2 regions of the Sphingopyxis sp. SCN 67-31 genome follow, and region 2 is predicted to be linked to the other one. Evidence: riboswitches for the same ligand, from Rfam matches in the RefSeq annotation. Region 2 holds a riboswitch; the other holds the start of a gene.
The links. Region 2 has a riboswitch for glycine ahead of gcvT (glycine cleavage system aminomethyltransferase GcvT). Riboswitches for the same ligand answer to the same signal wherever they lie in the genome.
Positions count from the first base shown of each region.

Region 1: another riboswitch for glycine. It lies ahead of gcvT (glycine cleavage system aminomethyltransferase GcvT); the one in region 2 lies ahead of gcvT (glycine cleavage system aminomethyltransferase GcvT).

Region 1 covers NZ_MEFH01000076.1:18,056-24,934, forward strand. Annotated here, with positions in the region: gene gcvPA (aminomethyl-transferring glycine dehydrogenase subunit GcvPA) at 1-801, opposite strand, end outside; gene gcvH (glycine cleavage system protein GcvH) at 954-1,325, opposite strand; gene gcvT (glycine cleavage system aminomethyltransferase GcvT) at 1,329-2,462, opposite strand; glycine riboswitch at 2,517-2,620, opposite strand; glycine riboswitch at 2,621-2,716, opposite strand; gene ABS88_RS16060 (Rossmann-fold NAD(P)-binding domain-containing protein) at 2,968-3,615, opposite strand; gene ABS88_RS16065 (deoxyguanosinetriphosphate triphosphohydrolase) at 4,003-5,175, opposite strand; gene ABS88_RS16070 (SPOR domain-containing protein) at 5,172-6,879, opposite strand, start outside.
Region 2 covers NZ_MEFH01000107.1:4,898-11,776, forward strand. Annotated here, with positions in the region: gene ftsZ (cell division protein FtsZ) at 1-1,022, shown strand, start outside; gene ABS88_RS19825 (SPOR domain-containing protein) at 1,080-2,846, shown strand; gene ABS88_RS19830 (deoxyguanosinetriphosphate triphosphohydrolase) at 2,843-4,015, shown strand; gene ABS88_RS19835 (NAD(P)H-binding protein) at 4,008-4,664, shown strand; glycine riboswitch at 4,723-4,822, shown strand; glycine riboswitch at 4,823-4,942, shown strand; gene gcvT (glycine cleavage system aminomethyltransferase GcvT) at 4,996-6,150, shown strand; gene gcvH (glycine cleavage system protein GcvH) at 6,154-6,525, shown strand; partial or broken gene ABS88_RS19850 (hypothetical protein) at 6,571-6,879, shown strand, end outside.

The sequences.
Region 1 (6,879 bases), on a different contig from region 2:
CGCCTGCCCCTCGCCGACGACGATGTCGGCGCCCATCTCGCCCGGCGCCTTGATCAGCCCCAGCGCGACGGGTTCGGTCACGACGGCGATCAGCAGCGCGCCCGCGGCCTGACACGCCTCCGCCAGCGCGCTCATGTCGTCGATGCGGCCGAGGATATCGGGATATTGGACGACGACGCAGCTCGTATCCCCGTCGACAGCACCGGCGAGCGCCGCCCAGTCGGTTCCGGGTTCGAGGGTCGGGTCACCGTCGACGAGCGTATCGCCCGTATAGGTCGCCATGGTGCGCGCGACGCTGCGGTAATGGGGGTGCAGGCCGGTCGAGAGCAACGCCTTGCCCCGCCGCGTGATCCGCCGCGCCATCACGATCGCTTCCCAGCAGGCGGTCGAGCCGTCGTACATCGATGCATTGGCTACGTCGGTGCCGAACAGCCGCGCGACCTGGCTCTGGAATTCGAACAGCATCTGCAGCGTGCCCTGCGCAATCTCGGGCTGATAGGGCGTATAGGCGGTCAGGAACTCGCCGCGCTGGATCAGATGGTCGACGCTTGCCGGGACGTGGTGGCGATAGGCGCCGGCGCCGAGGAAGAAGGGTCCATCGCCCGCGACGCGGCTCTGGCGCGACAGCGCGGCCATTTGGCGCTCGACCGCCAGTTCGCTCGCATGCATCGGCAGGCCGGGGATCGGACCGGAAAGCCGCGCCTCGGCGGGTACGTCGGCGAACAGATCATCGATCGACGCGGCGCCGACTGCGGCAAGCATTTCCTTGCGGTCGTCGGGAGTGAGCGGAAGGTAGCGCATTTCACTGTCTCCCCCCTCCTGCAAGCGGGAGGGGCTGGGGGTGGGCATAGCCGCAGAGGTGATCCCATCGTTCGGGCCCACCCCGCTGCGACTAGCGAGCAAGCTCGCAAGTCTCGCTGCCCCTCCCGCAAGCGGGAGGGGGCGATTCCGATCTAAAGACTATCGCAGAAGGTCTTGTATTCCTTGGCGTCCATCAACCCGTCGAGCTGGCTCTTGTCGCCGAGCGTCATGCGGAAGAACCAGCCTTCGCCCTCGGGGTCGGTATTGACCAGTGCCGGGTCCTCCTCGAGTTGGCCATTGCCTTCGGTGACGGTGCCGTCGACGGGGGCATAGACGTCGCTTGCCGCCTTCACCGATTCGACGACCGCGGCGTCGCCGCCCTTGGTCAGTTCGGCGCCCGCATCGGGCACCTCGACGAAGACGATATCGCCGAGTTGGCCCTGCGCGAAATCGGTGATGCCGACCGTCGCGACATCGCCGTCGACGTCGATCCATTCATGTTCCTCGGTGAAATAACGCGGCATCGATCAGGCTCCCTGCTTGCGGACATAGTTATGCGGAACGAAGGGGGTCGCGGCGACGACGACGGGCACGCGCTTTCCGCGCACCTCCGCCGCGAGCGCGGTACCGGGTTCGGCGAGGCCTGTCGGGACATAGGCCATCGCGATCGGCGCGCCGACGCTGGGGGCAAAGCCGCCCGAGGTCACGATGCCGACCTCGACATTGCCGTCGAACAGCTTCGCGCCTTCGCGCACCGGCAGCTTTCCATCGACCGTCAGGCCGACGCGCTTGCGCGGCGCGCCATCGGCCAGATGGCCGAGGATGCGCGCGGCACCGGGGAAATTGGCCTCCTCGCGGCGGCGTTTGCTGATCGCGAAGGCCAGATCGCCCTCGATCGGATCGGTCGCCGGGTCGAGATCGTGGCCATAGAGCGGCAGCCCCGCCTCCAGCCGCAGCGAATCGCGCGCGCCGAGGCCGATCGGCTTCACTTCCTCCATCGCGCACAGCGCGTCGGCGAAGGGCGTGAGCGCCTCGTTCGGCAGCGCGATTTCGAAGCCGTCTTCGCCGGTATAGCCCGAACGGCTGAGCGCAATCGCGTGCCCCTGCCACGTCGCCCGCGCCGTCTGCATGAAGACGAGCTCCGTCACTTCCGGCACCAGCCGCGCGAGCGCCGTCGCGGCCTTTGGTCCCTGCAAGGCGAGCAGGCCATAATCCTCGTTGTGGTTGAGCGTCACGGCGTCGGGGAGATTCTCGCGCAGATAGGCAATGTCATCCCATTTGACCGCGCCGTTGACGACGATGCCCAGCCGGTCGCCCTCGTTGGTGATCATCAGGTCGTCGAGGATGCCGCCATCCTCCGCCAGCAGCAGCGAATAGCGCATGCGGCCGGGCTTGAGCCCCGCGATGTCGCCGGGGACGAGCGCTTCGAGCGCGACGACGACGCCCTCGCCCTCCAGACTGATCTGGCCCATGTGGCTGACGTCGAACAGGCCGGCGTGCTCGCGCGTCCACAGATGTTCGGCCATGATGCCTTCATACTGGATCGGCATCCAGTAGCCGGCGAATTCGACCATTCGCGCACCCTTCGCGCGGTGCCAGGCGTCGAGCGGCAGCGTCGCGGTTTCCACCGCTTCCTCGGCCGGCAATTCGGTGTCGGTCATAACAGTCTCCCGCGTTGACATGGCGAACGCACGGCCCGGTGCCGCGGTTTCCGCCATGCCCCCTCTGTCACGGGAACCTGAGAGTTTTCCTCCATGCGATCATGGAGTTACCCCTTCGGTGGTCGGGCGCGAGCCGCGACGCTTTCCAGAGTGTCCAGTCCGGCTGCGCGGTCCCTTGACCTGAGAGTTTCCGGGGCGGTTGCTCCTTCGGTGGCGGTGCAGTCGCCTGCCCCGCGCTCTCCCGCGCGGCCGGTCGAATCCCCTGCGGGGAGCCGACAGACGCGCGAGCCTTGGCTGCGCGCCCGCGCGGAGTCAATCGAAGAACGACGCATGATTCCGCACCCTCGTCACCCCGGATCAAATCGGCCCATATGCCCTTCCCGGCAAGCAAGGTTCGTGCCCCTGTCGAAGCCGGGGTCAGATGAGGTTGCGCGGCCCCGCGTGGACCCCGGCTTTCGCCGGGGAACGGCTCGTTCGAAAAGGGGTGACGAGGAAGAGAGGCGCGTCAGATCAAAGCCCGGATCGCGTCGTTTTCATGGACATGCACGCCGGACTCCCCCTGCCCCGAAAGCCGCACGATCGCACGCGCGACAGTCGCCGCGGGGATCGAGCGATAGCGGCGCAGCATGCCATGGAGCAGCGCGTTGGTGAAAGGCGCGGCCATCATAGCGATCCCCTCGCCGAGCCGTGGCGCCCCTTCGCGTGTGCCCGTCAGCAGGCCGGGGCGAAGAATATCGAGACGCACGAAATCGAGCGCGCGCAAGTCCGCCTCCATCTCACCCTTGGTGCGCAGGTAGAAATTGCGACTCTTCGCCGAGGCGCCGACCGAGCTGACGACGATCATCTGGCGGGCGCCGCCCAGCCGCGCACCGCGCGCCGCGGCGAGCACCAGGTCGTGATCGACCGCGCGAAACGCCGCCTGCGATCCTGCCTGCCGGATCGTCGTGCCGAGGCAGCAGATCAGGGTCGCCGGCCGTTCGGCGGCGATGATATCGGCCCAGCGTTCCAGCGGCGCGACGAGCGCGTGCCCATCCGGCGCCCCATCGACCGCGCGCCGCGCGAGGATGGTCAGCGGGCGGTCGTCCATCGCCGCGACCACCCCACGTCCGACGAGACCGGTCGCACCGATCAGCAAGATGTCAGGGGATGCCATGGCCGAAGCTTAGCGGCGCGGGCGCGGTTGGCAATGCGGCGGGTGTATGTTTCGCGCAGAGACGCAGAGGCCGCGGAGATGAGGTGGAAGAGGATTCACGCGGAGGCGCGGAGGCGTGGAGAGATTTTGCGCCCTCCCCCTCCCCATGTCGTTCCCGCGAAAGCGGGGATCCAGTTGCGACGCTGGCGATCCAACGCTGCCGCGCCGTTTATTCTTTTCGCTGGATTCCCGCTTTCGCGGGAATGACAAAGGGGAGTGGCGCCGAGCGAGGATGAGGAAGCGGAAGATGCGTTTACGCACCCTCTCTTCTTTCTCCGCGCCCTCGCGTGAGCCAGAACTCTGCGTGCTCCGCGCCTCTACGCGAATCTCATCCCAACGCCGCGCCGGTCAGGCGTGCGCCAGCGCCTCGGGCACCGCGTCCCGGCCGAAAATCTCCGCAAAGCGGTCGATGGCGAAGCGGTCGGTCATCCCGGCGATATAGTCACCGATATGACGCACCGTCGCACCGTCGCCTTCGGGCAGGCGCGATCCCCAATCCTCCCCCATCAGGCGCGGATCGGCCGCATAGGCTTCGAATAGCCGCGACACGACCTCCTTCGCTCCCGCTGCCGCCGCGATCTGCGAGGGGTGATGGTAGAGGTTCGCATACATGAAGCGCTTGAGGTCGCGTTCCTGCCGCGCCAGATCGTCCGAGAAATCGCCGAGGGTCCGGCCCGCGGCGCGGACCTCGGCGACGCTCGCGACACCGGAGGCAGTGACATTGGCCCCGGTCGCGGCGATCACGTCGTTGACCATCACCCCGATCTGGTCGCGCACCAGCTCACGCAGCAGCCGGTCGCGCGGCGCGCCGGGAAAGCGCTTCTCGACCGCACGATAATTGGCGGCCACGAAGGGCTGCGCCATCAACTGGTCGAGCGTCAGCAGACCGGCGCGCAGCCCGTCGTCGATGTCGTGATTGTCATAGGCGATGTCGTCGGCCACCGCGGCGACCTGCGCCTCCAGGCTGGCATGGCTGGACAGGTCGAGCGGGAATTCGGCATCGATCTCGGCCAGCGCCCATCCCGGATGGCGCACCGGGCCGTTGTGCTTGGCCAGTCCCTCGAGCGTTTCCCACGTCAGGTTGAGCCCGTCGAAGCGCGGATAGGGGCATTCGATCCGCGCCAGCGTGCGCAGCGTGTGGCCGTTGTGGTCGAACCCGCCGTGCGCCCGCATCGCATCCTTCAGCGCGGCCTCCCCCGCATGGCCGAAAGGCGGATGCCCGATATCGTGCGCGAGGCACAGCGCCTCGGTCAGATCCTCGTTGAGGCCGAGCGCGCGCGCGATGCCGCGACCGATCTGCGCCACCTCTATGCTGTGGGTCAGGCGGACGCGGTAATGATCGCCGTCGGGGGCGACGAACACCTGCGTCTTGTGGCGCAGGCGGCGGAAGGCGATCGAGTGGATGACGCGGTCGCGGTCGCGCTGAAAGGCGTCGCGCGGGCCGCGCACGCCGTGCCCCGGCTCCGCATGTAGGCGGCCGCGCGTGCGCGCAGGGTCGCTCGCGCACATCGCCAGCGTCATTTCACGGGATCGACGGTCTCGCCCGCCTCGCTGTTGAACAGGAAGCCGTCGCCGCCCGCCTTCTTGTAGTCGGCGAGCCAGTCCTGCGCCGCCTTCTTGCTAGCGAAGGGACCGACGAGCAGGCGGCGCGTCCGGCCCCATTCGGCGGTGGCGCCCGCCTTGCCCTTGAAGAGATCGGCGTTCTTCTTCGCGAAACGGTTGTAGTCGAAGGCCAGCGCCTTTTCGTTGGCGCCGGTGGCGATCTGGACCCACAGGCGTGCGGGGTTCGCCTTTTTCTTCGCCGCTTCCTCCTTCGCCTTGGCGTCGGCTTCGGCCTTTGCCTTGGCAGCCGCCTCTTCCTTCTCGCGCTTCGCGGCCTCGGCGGCCTCGGCCTTGCGTTTCTCCGCCTGGAGCATCGCGAGCGTGTCGGCACCGATCGCATTGTCGGGCCGCGCCAGTTCCTCGGGCGGAATCTCGATCGAACCGATGATGGCGGCGAGCGATGCGAGCGGCGCCGCGGCGGTCGGCTTCGCCACGGCCGCGGCGGGATCGGGCGGCGGCGCGGCGGCGATGGCGGGCGCGGCCGATGGCGAAGACGGAACGGCGGCGCCCGGCGACGGCGCACCGCTGCCACCGACCGAGAAGCCGGGGCCGACCGGCCCCGACGCATGGTTGACCGCGACGCCGATCGGCGCTGTGCTGTTCGTGGGCGGCGGAACGGACTGCGCGGGAGCGGGCGACGGAGCCTGCTGTGTGGACGGGAGCGCGGGCTTGCGTTCCGCTGGGGTCGGGGTCGATGCCGCGGAGGTAGCCGGCGGCGTGGCTCGCGGCTGCGGCCGGGTGTCGGGAGACGTCGTGGCGAGCGCCGGAACCCGCCGCGCGGGCGAAGGGGCGGCAGCACTGGCACGCCCGCGTTCGGACCGCTGGCCGCTGGCCGGGCGCCGCGCATCGACAGGCGCCGAAACGGGCGCAGGCGTCGGCGCGGGGGTCGCCGCCGCCATCTGCACCGGCTTGCGGCGCGGACCGAGTTCGCCCGAAGGGAAGCGGCCGAAATGCGCCGCCGCCGCCTGCTGCGCAGGGTTGAGCCGGTCGAGTTGGGTTAGGTAGGGGAGGATGTTTTGCGCGAGTTGTGGCGGCATCGTCGCGTTGACGATGTCGGTCGCTTCCTTGTCGCGGCCGTTCATTGCGAGGATCATCGCGCGGACCCGCCAGGCGCCGCGGTCCTGCGCGCGCAGTTGCGGCGTCAGCATCTCCACCGCCCGGTCGGGATCGCCGCTGATCCCCAGCGACAGCGCATAGCGGCGCGTGACCTCTTCATTCGGGCCGAGCGACAGCGCGAGTTGATAGTCGCGCTGCGCCGCATCCTGCTGGCCGAGCAGGTCGCGCGCGAGCCCGCGATCAGCGAGGAACAGGCGTTCGGGCGCGCCCAGCAACTGCGCCTCCCCGAAATAGTCGAGCGCGCGGGTCGGATTCTCCATGCGGACCATCGTCGATCCGAGCGCCGCCTTCACCGCCCCGTCGCGCGGATTCGCCTTTTCCGCGCGGACGAGAAAGCCGAGCGCGGCGCGATAATCCTCGAGATCGATCGAGGCGCGGCCGGCATCGAGCAGCGCACCGGGATCGGACCCGTTCGCCGCAATGCGGGGGATCGCCGACGACAGCAGGGTGCGCGCCGCGGTCCGCTTCTCCATCGCCGCTTTGGTCGCCGCGTCGGGCTGGCTCGCC
Region 2 (6,879 bases):
CCTTCGAGGGCAACCGCCGCATGCGGTCGGCCGAAGCCGGCATTGCCGAGCTTCAGGACCATGTCGACACGCTGATCGTCATTCCCAACCAGAATCTCTTCCTGGTCGCCAACCCGAACACGACCTTCAAGGAAGCCTTCACCATGGCGGATGAAGTGCTCCAGCAGGGCGTGCGCGGCATCACCGACCTGATGGTCATGCCCGGCCTCATCAACCTCGACTTTGCCGACGTGCGCAGCGTGATGCGCGAAATGGGCAAGGCGATGATGGGCACCGGCGAAGCCGAAGGCGACGGCCGCGCGCTCGAAGCCGCGCAAAAGGCGATCGCCAACCCGCTGCTCGACGGCGTGTCGATGGCGGGCGCGAAGGGCGTCATCATTTCGATCACCGGCGGCGAAGACATGCGCCTGATGGAAGTCGACGAAGCGGCGAACCATATTCGCGAACTCGTCGATCCCGACGCCAACATCATCTGGGGCAGCGCCTTCAACGAAGGGCTGGAAGGCAAGATTCGCGTATCGGTCGTCGCGACCGGCATCGACGGTTCGGGTGATGCGGCGGCTCCGGCCGCACCGGCGGCGCGCAGCTTCTCCTTCGCCCCCGCGCGCAGCCCGGCGCCGGCGCCCTTTGCCGAGGAGCCGGTCGAGGCGGCGGCTGTGGAAGCGCCGGTCGAAGCTGCGGAACCCGAGGTCGACACCGACCCCGCACCGGGCTTCTCGCTGGGCGATGCTCCCGCGGCCGAAGCACCGGCGCCGGCCGAGGAAGAGCCGATGGAATTGTCGCAGGTCGCCGCGACCTATGACGATACCAGCGACGAGCTCGTACTCGATGCACCCGAACCGGCGCCCGCGCCGGCTGCCGACCCGGCCCCCGCGGCCGAGCCTGCGCGGCCGATCGGTGGCGGCACCTTGTTCGAACGCATGTCGCGCCTGTCGCGTGGCGGTTCGACCCCTGCCGAAGAAGGCGACAAGGAAGACGGGGTCGATATTCCGCGCTTCCTGGGCCGTCAGAACAACCAGTAACAGGGTTCATCGCGGCCGCCCGATGGGCAGGCGGCCCGAACACGGGATGATTTGCCCATGCGGCGATCCAAATTGACGGCGGGGCCGCGGCGCGTTCGACTTCATGTCGGCGCGCTCGGCCTGCTGTTCCTGTCCGCTGCACCCTTCGCAGCGGCGCATGCATTTCAGGTGACGCCGCCCGATGCGGCCACCAAGGCGGCGATGGAAAAACGCACCGCCGCGCGGACGATGCTGTCGTCGGCGATCGCTCGGCTCGCCTCGAACGCCACCGACAGCGCCGCGCTGCTTGATGCCGGACGCGCCTCGATCGAGCTGGAGGATTATCGCGCCGCGCTCGGGTTTCTGACCCGTGCCGAGCAGGCGAGTCCGCGCGACGGCGCGGTCAAGGCGGCGCTCGGGTCGGCGATGCTCCATCTCGAAAAGCCATCGCGGGCGCTCGACTATTTCGGCGAGGCGCAGCTTCTCGGTGCGCCCGAGCGGCTGTTCCTTGCCGACCGCGGGCTTGCGCGCGATTTGCTTGGCCAGCAGGATGCGGCGCAGCGCGATTATCAACTCGCCCTGTCGATCGCGCCGAGCGACGAAGTGATCCGCCGCTATGCGATCTCGCTCGGCATCACGGGGCAGCCAGACCGCGCGATTCAGCTCCTCACGCCGCAGCTTCGCACCCAGGACCGTGCCGCATGGCGGTCGCGCGCGATGATCCTCGCGATCAACGGCCGCAACGACGAGGCGACCGAGATCGTCAAGGCGACGATGCCGGCGCTACTGGCGCAGAGCATTTTGCCCTATCTGACCCAGATGGACCGGCTCAATCCGGCGCAGCAGGCCGCCGCCGCGCATTTCGGGCGCTTCCCGGCCGGTGAACTTGGCCCGGTGCGCAAGCCCGTGCAGGTGGCTGCGGCGGCTCCAGCCCCGACGCCCGCCTCGTCCCCGACTTCGACGCCCAGCAAACGGCGCGGCGACAAGGACAAGCCGGTGCAGGTGGCCACCGCCACACCGCCACCGGCGACGCGACCGACCCCGAAGCCGACCCTGAAGCCGACGCCGACACCGACACCTGCGCCCACGCCAGCGCCGACACCCGCGCCGACCGTGGGGCAGCCGCCGGCCGCCGTGCCGGTGCGCCGTGCCGATACGCCGTCCGTCCCGGCAGCGAAGCCTCCCGCGCCGACACCGGCGCCAGCGGCGGCCCAACCGGTGGGCGTCGCGGTAAACAGCGGTGCCGGTCCGGTCGGTCCGGGCTTCTCGCTGAGCGATGTCGGCCAGCCGCCGGCCGCTGCCGCTGCGCCGCCGTCGGCGACGACCACGCCAGCGCCCAGTGCTGCGGCTCCGCTCGCCTCGTTGGCGCAGATCGTCAGCTCGATCGAGATTCCGCCCGAGGAGCTTGAGCGCACCAGCGGCGCGGTCGGCGCCGATACGCTTGCCAAGCTGGTCGAGGACAAGCGCAAGGCAGATGCCGCCGAAGCGGCAAAGCGCGAAAAGGAAGAAGCCGCGGCCAAGGCCAAGGCAGAGGCCGACGCCAAGGCGAAGGAAGAGGCCGCGAAGAAAAAGGCCAATCCCTCGCGCATCTGGGTGCAAGTCGCGGCGGGGTCGAACCAGAAGGCGCTCGCCTTCGATTTCAACCGCTTCGCCAAAAAGAATGCCGCGCTGTTCAAGGGCAAGGATGGCGGCTCGACCGAATGGGGCCGCACCCGCCGCCTGCTCGTGGGGCCGTTCAAGGACAAGAAGGCGGCTGCCGACTGGCTCGCGCAATATAAGAAGGCGGGCGGCGATGGCTTCGTCTTCACTAGCGATGCGGGGCAGGAGGTCGATCTCTTCAAATGACGTTGTCGGCCTGTGCGAGCGACCCCAGGGCGACACGCGGACGCCGCCACGACGAACCGGGCCGCGTCGTGCGCGGGCCGCGCGATGCCTTTCAGCGCGACCGCGACCGCATCATCCATTCGATCGCCTTCCGCCGGCTGCGTCACAAGACGCAGGTCTTCGTGGCGCCCGACGGCGACCATTATCGCGTCCGGCTGACGCACAGCATCGAAGTCGCGCAGATTGGTCGCGGTATCGCCCGGGCGCTGGGGCTGAACGAAGATCTGACCGAGGCCTTGTGCCTTGCCCATGACATCGGTCACCCGCCCTTCGGCCATGCGGGCGAGGACGCGCTGAAAGCGGCGATGATGGCGCATGGCGGGTTCGATCATAATGGGCACACGCTGCGCACGCTCGCGCGGCTCGAATGTCCCTATCCGCGCTTCGATGGCATCAATCTGACGTGGGAAACGCTGGAGGGGCTGGCGAAGCACAATGGTCCGGTGCGGCACCCCGGCTGGGCATTGGCGGAAATCGACGCCGAATTTCCGCTCGACCTGACGAGCCACGCCAGCCTGGAGGCGCAGGTGGCGGCGGTCGCCGACGACATCGCGTACGACAATCACGATATCGACGACGGCCTGCGCGCGGGATTGCTGACGATCGACCAGTTGATGGCGCAACCCTTCGTCGCCGACAATTTCCACCTCGTCGAAGGCCGCTTTCCGGGCGCGCCGCGCGACCGGTTGCTGCGCGAACTGGTGCGCGACCAGATCGGCGTGATGGTCAACGACGTGATCGCCGCGACCAAGGCCAATGTTGCCGATGCGGGGGTGGAGAGCGTGGCGGAAGTGCGCGCGGCGGGCCGCACGCTCGGCGGCTTTTCGGAAACGCTGGCGCGGCAGGAACGCGATCTCAAACGCTTCATGTATGCGAACCTCTATCACCATCCGTCGCAGATCGCCGCCGCCGACGCGGCGCGCACCGTCGTGTCGGGGCTGTTTGCGGCCTATCAGACTGACCCTGCGCTGATGGGCGAGGAATGGGCATCGCGGCTGCCCGATACGGACGGGGCGACGGTGCGCCACATCGGCGACTATATTGCCGGGATGACCGACCGATTCGCGATCGATCGCTTTGCCGAGATAAACGGGCGTGCCGCGGTGCCCGAGGCGCTGGCGCATGTCTGATGCCGCGCCCCGCGCGCTTCTGATCGGAGCGACGGGGCTTGTCGGACAGGCGGTTGCCCGCTGCGGCCATGCCCTGCCACTGACCTTGCTGGCGCGCCGTCCGGTCGAGGCGGGGGCCAGCCACCGCGCCGTGACCGCCGATCCGGGCGAATGGGCCGAGATCATCGCGGCGGAGCGCCCCGGGATATTGATCTCCTGCCTCGGCACGACGATCCGCCAGGCGGGGTCGCAGGACGCGTTTCGCGCGGTCGATCATGATCTGTTGCTCGCCTGCGCCCATGCGGCGAAGGCGGCGGGTACGGCGCACATGATCGCGGTCAGCAGCGTCGGCGCGGCGGCGCATAGCGCCAATTTCTATCTGCGGACGAAGGGTGAGGTGGAGGAGGCGCTGCGCGCGCTGAATTTCCTGCGGCTCGACCTGATGCGCCCCGGCCTGCTCACCGGCGACCGGCGGGGGCCGACGCGGATTGGCGAGGGGCTGGCGATGCTTGCCGCGCCGCTCACCGACGCGCTGTTGCACGGATCGCTGCGCCGCTATCGCTCGATTCCGGCCGAAACGGTGGCGCGCGCGATCGTGGCGGCGGCGTCGCTGGCGGCGCCCGGACAGTTCGTCCACGAAAATGACGCGATGCAACAGCTCGCCGATTGACTCTGCCGAAGGCGAGCGCCAAGGCTCAGGCGTCTGTCGAGCCTCTCCAAGAGATTCGACCGGCCACGCGGGAGAGCGCGGGGGCAGGGAAACCGGCCGTCGCCACCGAAGGAGCAACCGCCCCGGAAACTCTCAGGTCAACGGACCGCGCGGCTGGAACGGACACTCTGGAAAGCGTTCGGGCGTCGCCCGGACCACCGAAGGGGTAACTCCATGCCGGCCCGTCATCGCGGGCGCATGGACGAAAACTCTCAGGTTCCCGTGACAGAGGGGGCATGGCGAAGGAACGGCATCGGGCCGCGCCGCGTCATGTCAACGACGGGAGGCCGATATGAGCGAAACCGAAGAAATGGGCGAAACGGTCGCGATCGAATCGCTGCCGCTCGACGCCTGGCACCGTGCAAGGGGCGCGCGGATGGTCGAATTCGCCGGCTATCACATGCCGATCCAGTATGACGGCATCATGGCCGAACATCTGTGGACGCGCGACAATGCGGGTCTGTTCGACGTCAGCCACATGGGGCAGCTCGTGTTCAGCGGCGAAGGCGCCGCCGAAGCGCTCGAGGCGCTGGTTCCGGGCGATATTTCGGCGTTGAAGCCGGGGCGGATGCGCTACTCGCTGCTGCTCGCCGACGATGGCGGCATCCTCGACGATCTGATGATCACCGATACGGGGCATGGCCTCTACATGGTCGTCAACGGCGCGGTGAAGTGGGACGACATCGCGCATCTGCGCGAACATCTGCCCGACGAGATCGAGATGAACCTGCTCGACGAACAGGCGCTGCTCGCGCTGCAGGGGCCAAAGGCCGCGGCCGCGCTGACGGCGCTTGGCGTGGTTCCCGAATTCCCCGATATTCTTCCCGTCGACCGCCTCGTCTTCATGCAGGCCGGCCCCTATCTGTGGGGCGACGTGCGGCTGGGGATCAGCCGTTCGGGCTATACCGGAGAAGACGGGTTCGAAATTTCCGTGCCGGCGAGCGACGTCTCGGCCATCGCCGATGCGCTGTGCGCGCAGGAGGCGGTAAAGCCGATCGGCCTCGGCGCGCGCGATTCGCTGCGGCTCGAAGCGGGATTGCCGCTCTACGGCCATGACCTTGACGAGGGCATCGACCCCGTCGAGGGCGATCTGGCCTTTGCGATCAGCAAGCGCCGCCGCGAAGAAGGCGGCTTTCCGGGCGCCGCGCGCATCCTCGGCCATCTTGCCGACGGCAGCCCGCGCAAGCGCGTCGGCCTGACTGTCGATGGCAAGATGCCGGTGCGCGAGGGCGCCAAGATTTTCGACGGCAACAGCGAAGTCGGCGTCGTCACCTCGGGCGGTTTTGCGCCGAGCGTCGGCGCCCCGATCGCGATGGGCTATGTGCCCACCGGCCTGTCCGAGCCCGGCACGGCGCTCGCCGCCGAAGTCCGCGGCAAGCGCGTCGCCGTGACGGTGACGCCGATGCCCTTCGTTCCACATCGTTACGTGCGCAAACAGGGAGGCTGATCGATGCCGCGTTTTTATACCGAAGAGCATGAATGGATCGATGTCGATGGCGATGTCGCGACGGTCGGCATCACCGACTTCGCGCAGGGCCAGCTCGGCGATATCGTCTTCGTCGAGGTTCCCGACACCGGCGCCGAACTGTCGAAGGGCGGCGACGCCGCGGTGGTCGAATCGGTGAAGGCGGCGAGCGACGTCTACGCGCCCGTCGATGGCACCGTCACCGAAGGCAACGGCCAGCTCGAGGAGGACCCCGCGCTCGTCAATTCGGATCCCGAAGGCGAAGGCTGGTTCTTTCGCATGACGCTCAGCGACAAGAGCCAGCTCGACGGGCTGATGAATGCGCAGGCGTACAAGGATTTCATCGCCGATCTGTGATCGCAAACCCCTTCCGGTCGCGGGAGGGGGAAAGGCCGCAAGACCATGACGGACCCTGCGCTTGCCAATTGCCGCCTGATGGTGGCGACGCCCATCTATGACGGGGCGCAGGGTAGCTATGTCCGCGCGCTGCTCGACCTTGCGTTGCGGGCGCAGGCGATCGGCCTGACGGTGCGGTTCGAGTTCATCCTCTACCAGCCGTCGGTGACGCGCGCGCGCGACATGCTCGCTGCGATCTTCGCGGAAAGCGACTGCACCCACCTGCTGTTCGTCGATGCCGACATCGACTTCGGCGCCGAGGATGTGTTCGCGATGCTGCGCGCGATGGTCGGCCGCGACGATTGCGCGATTCTG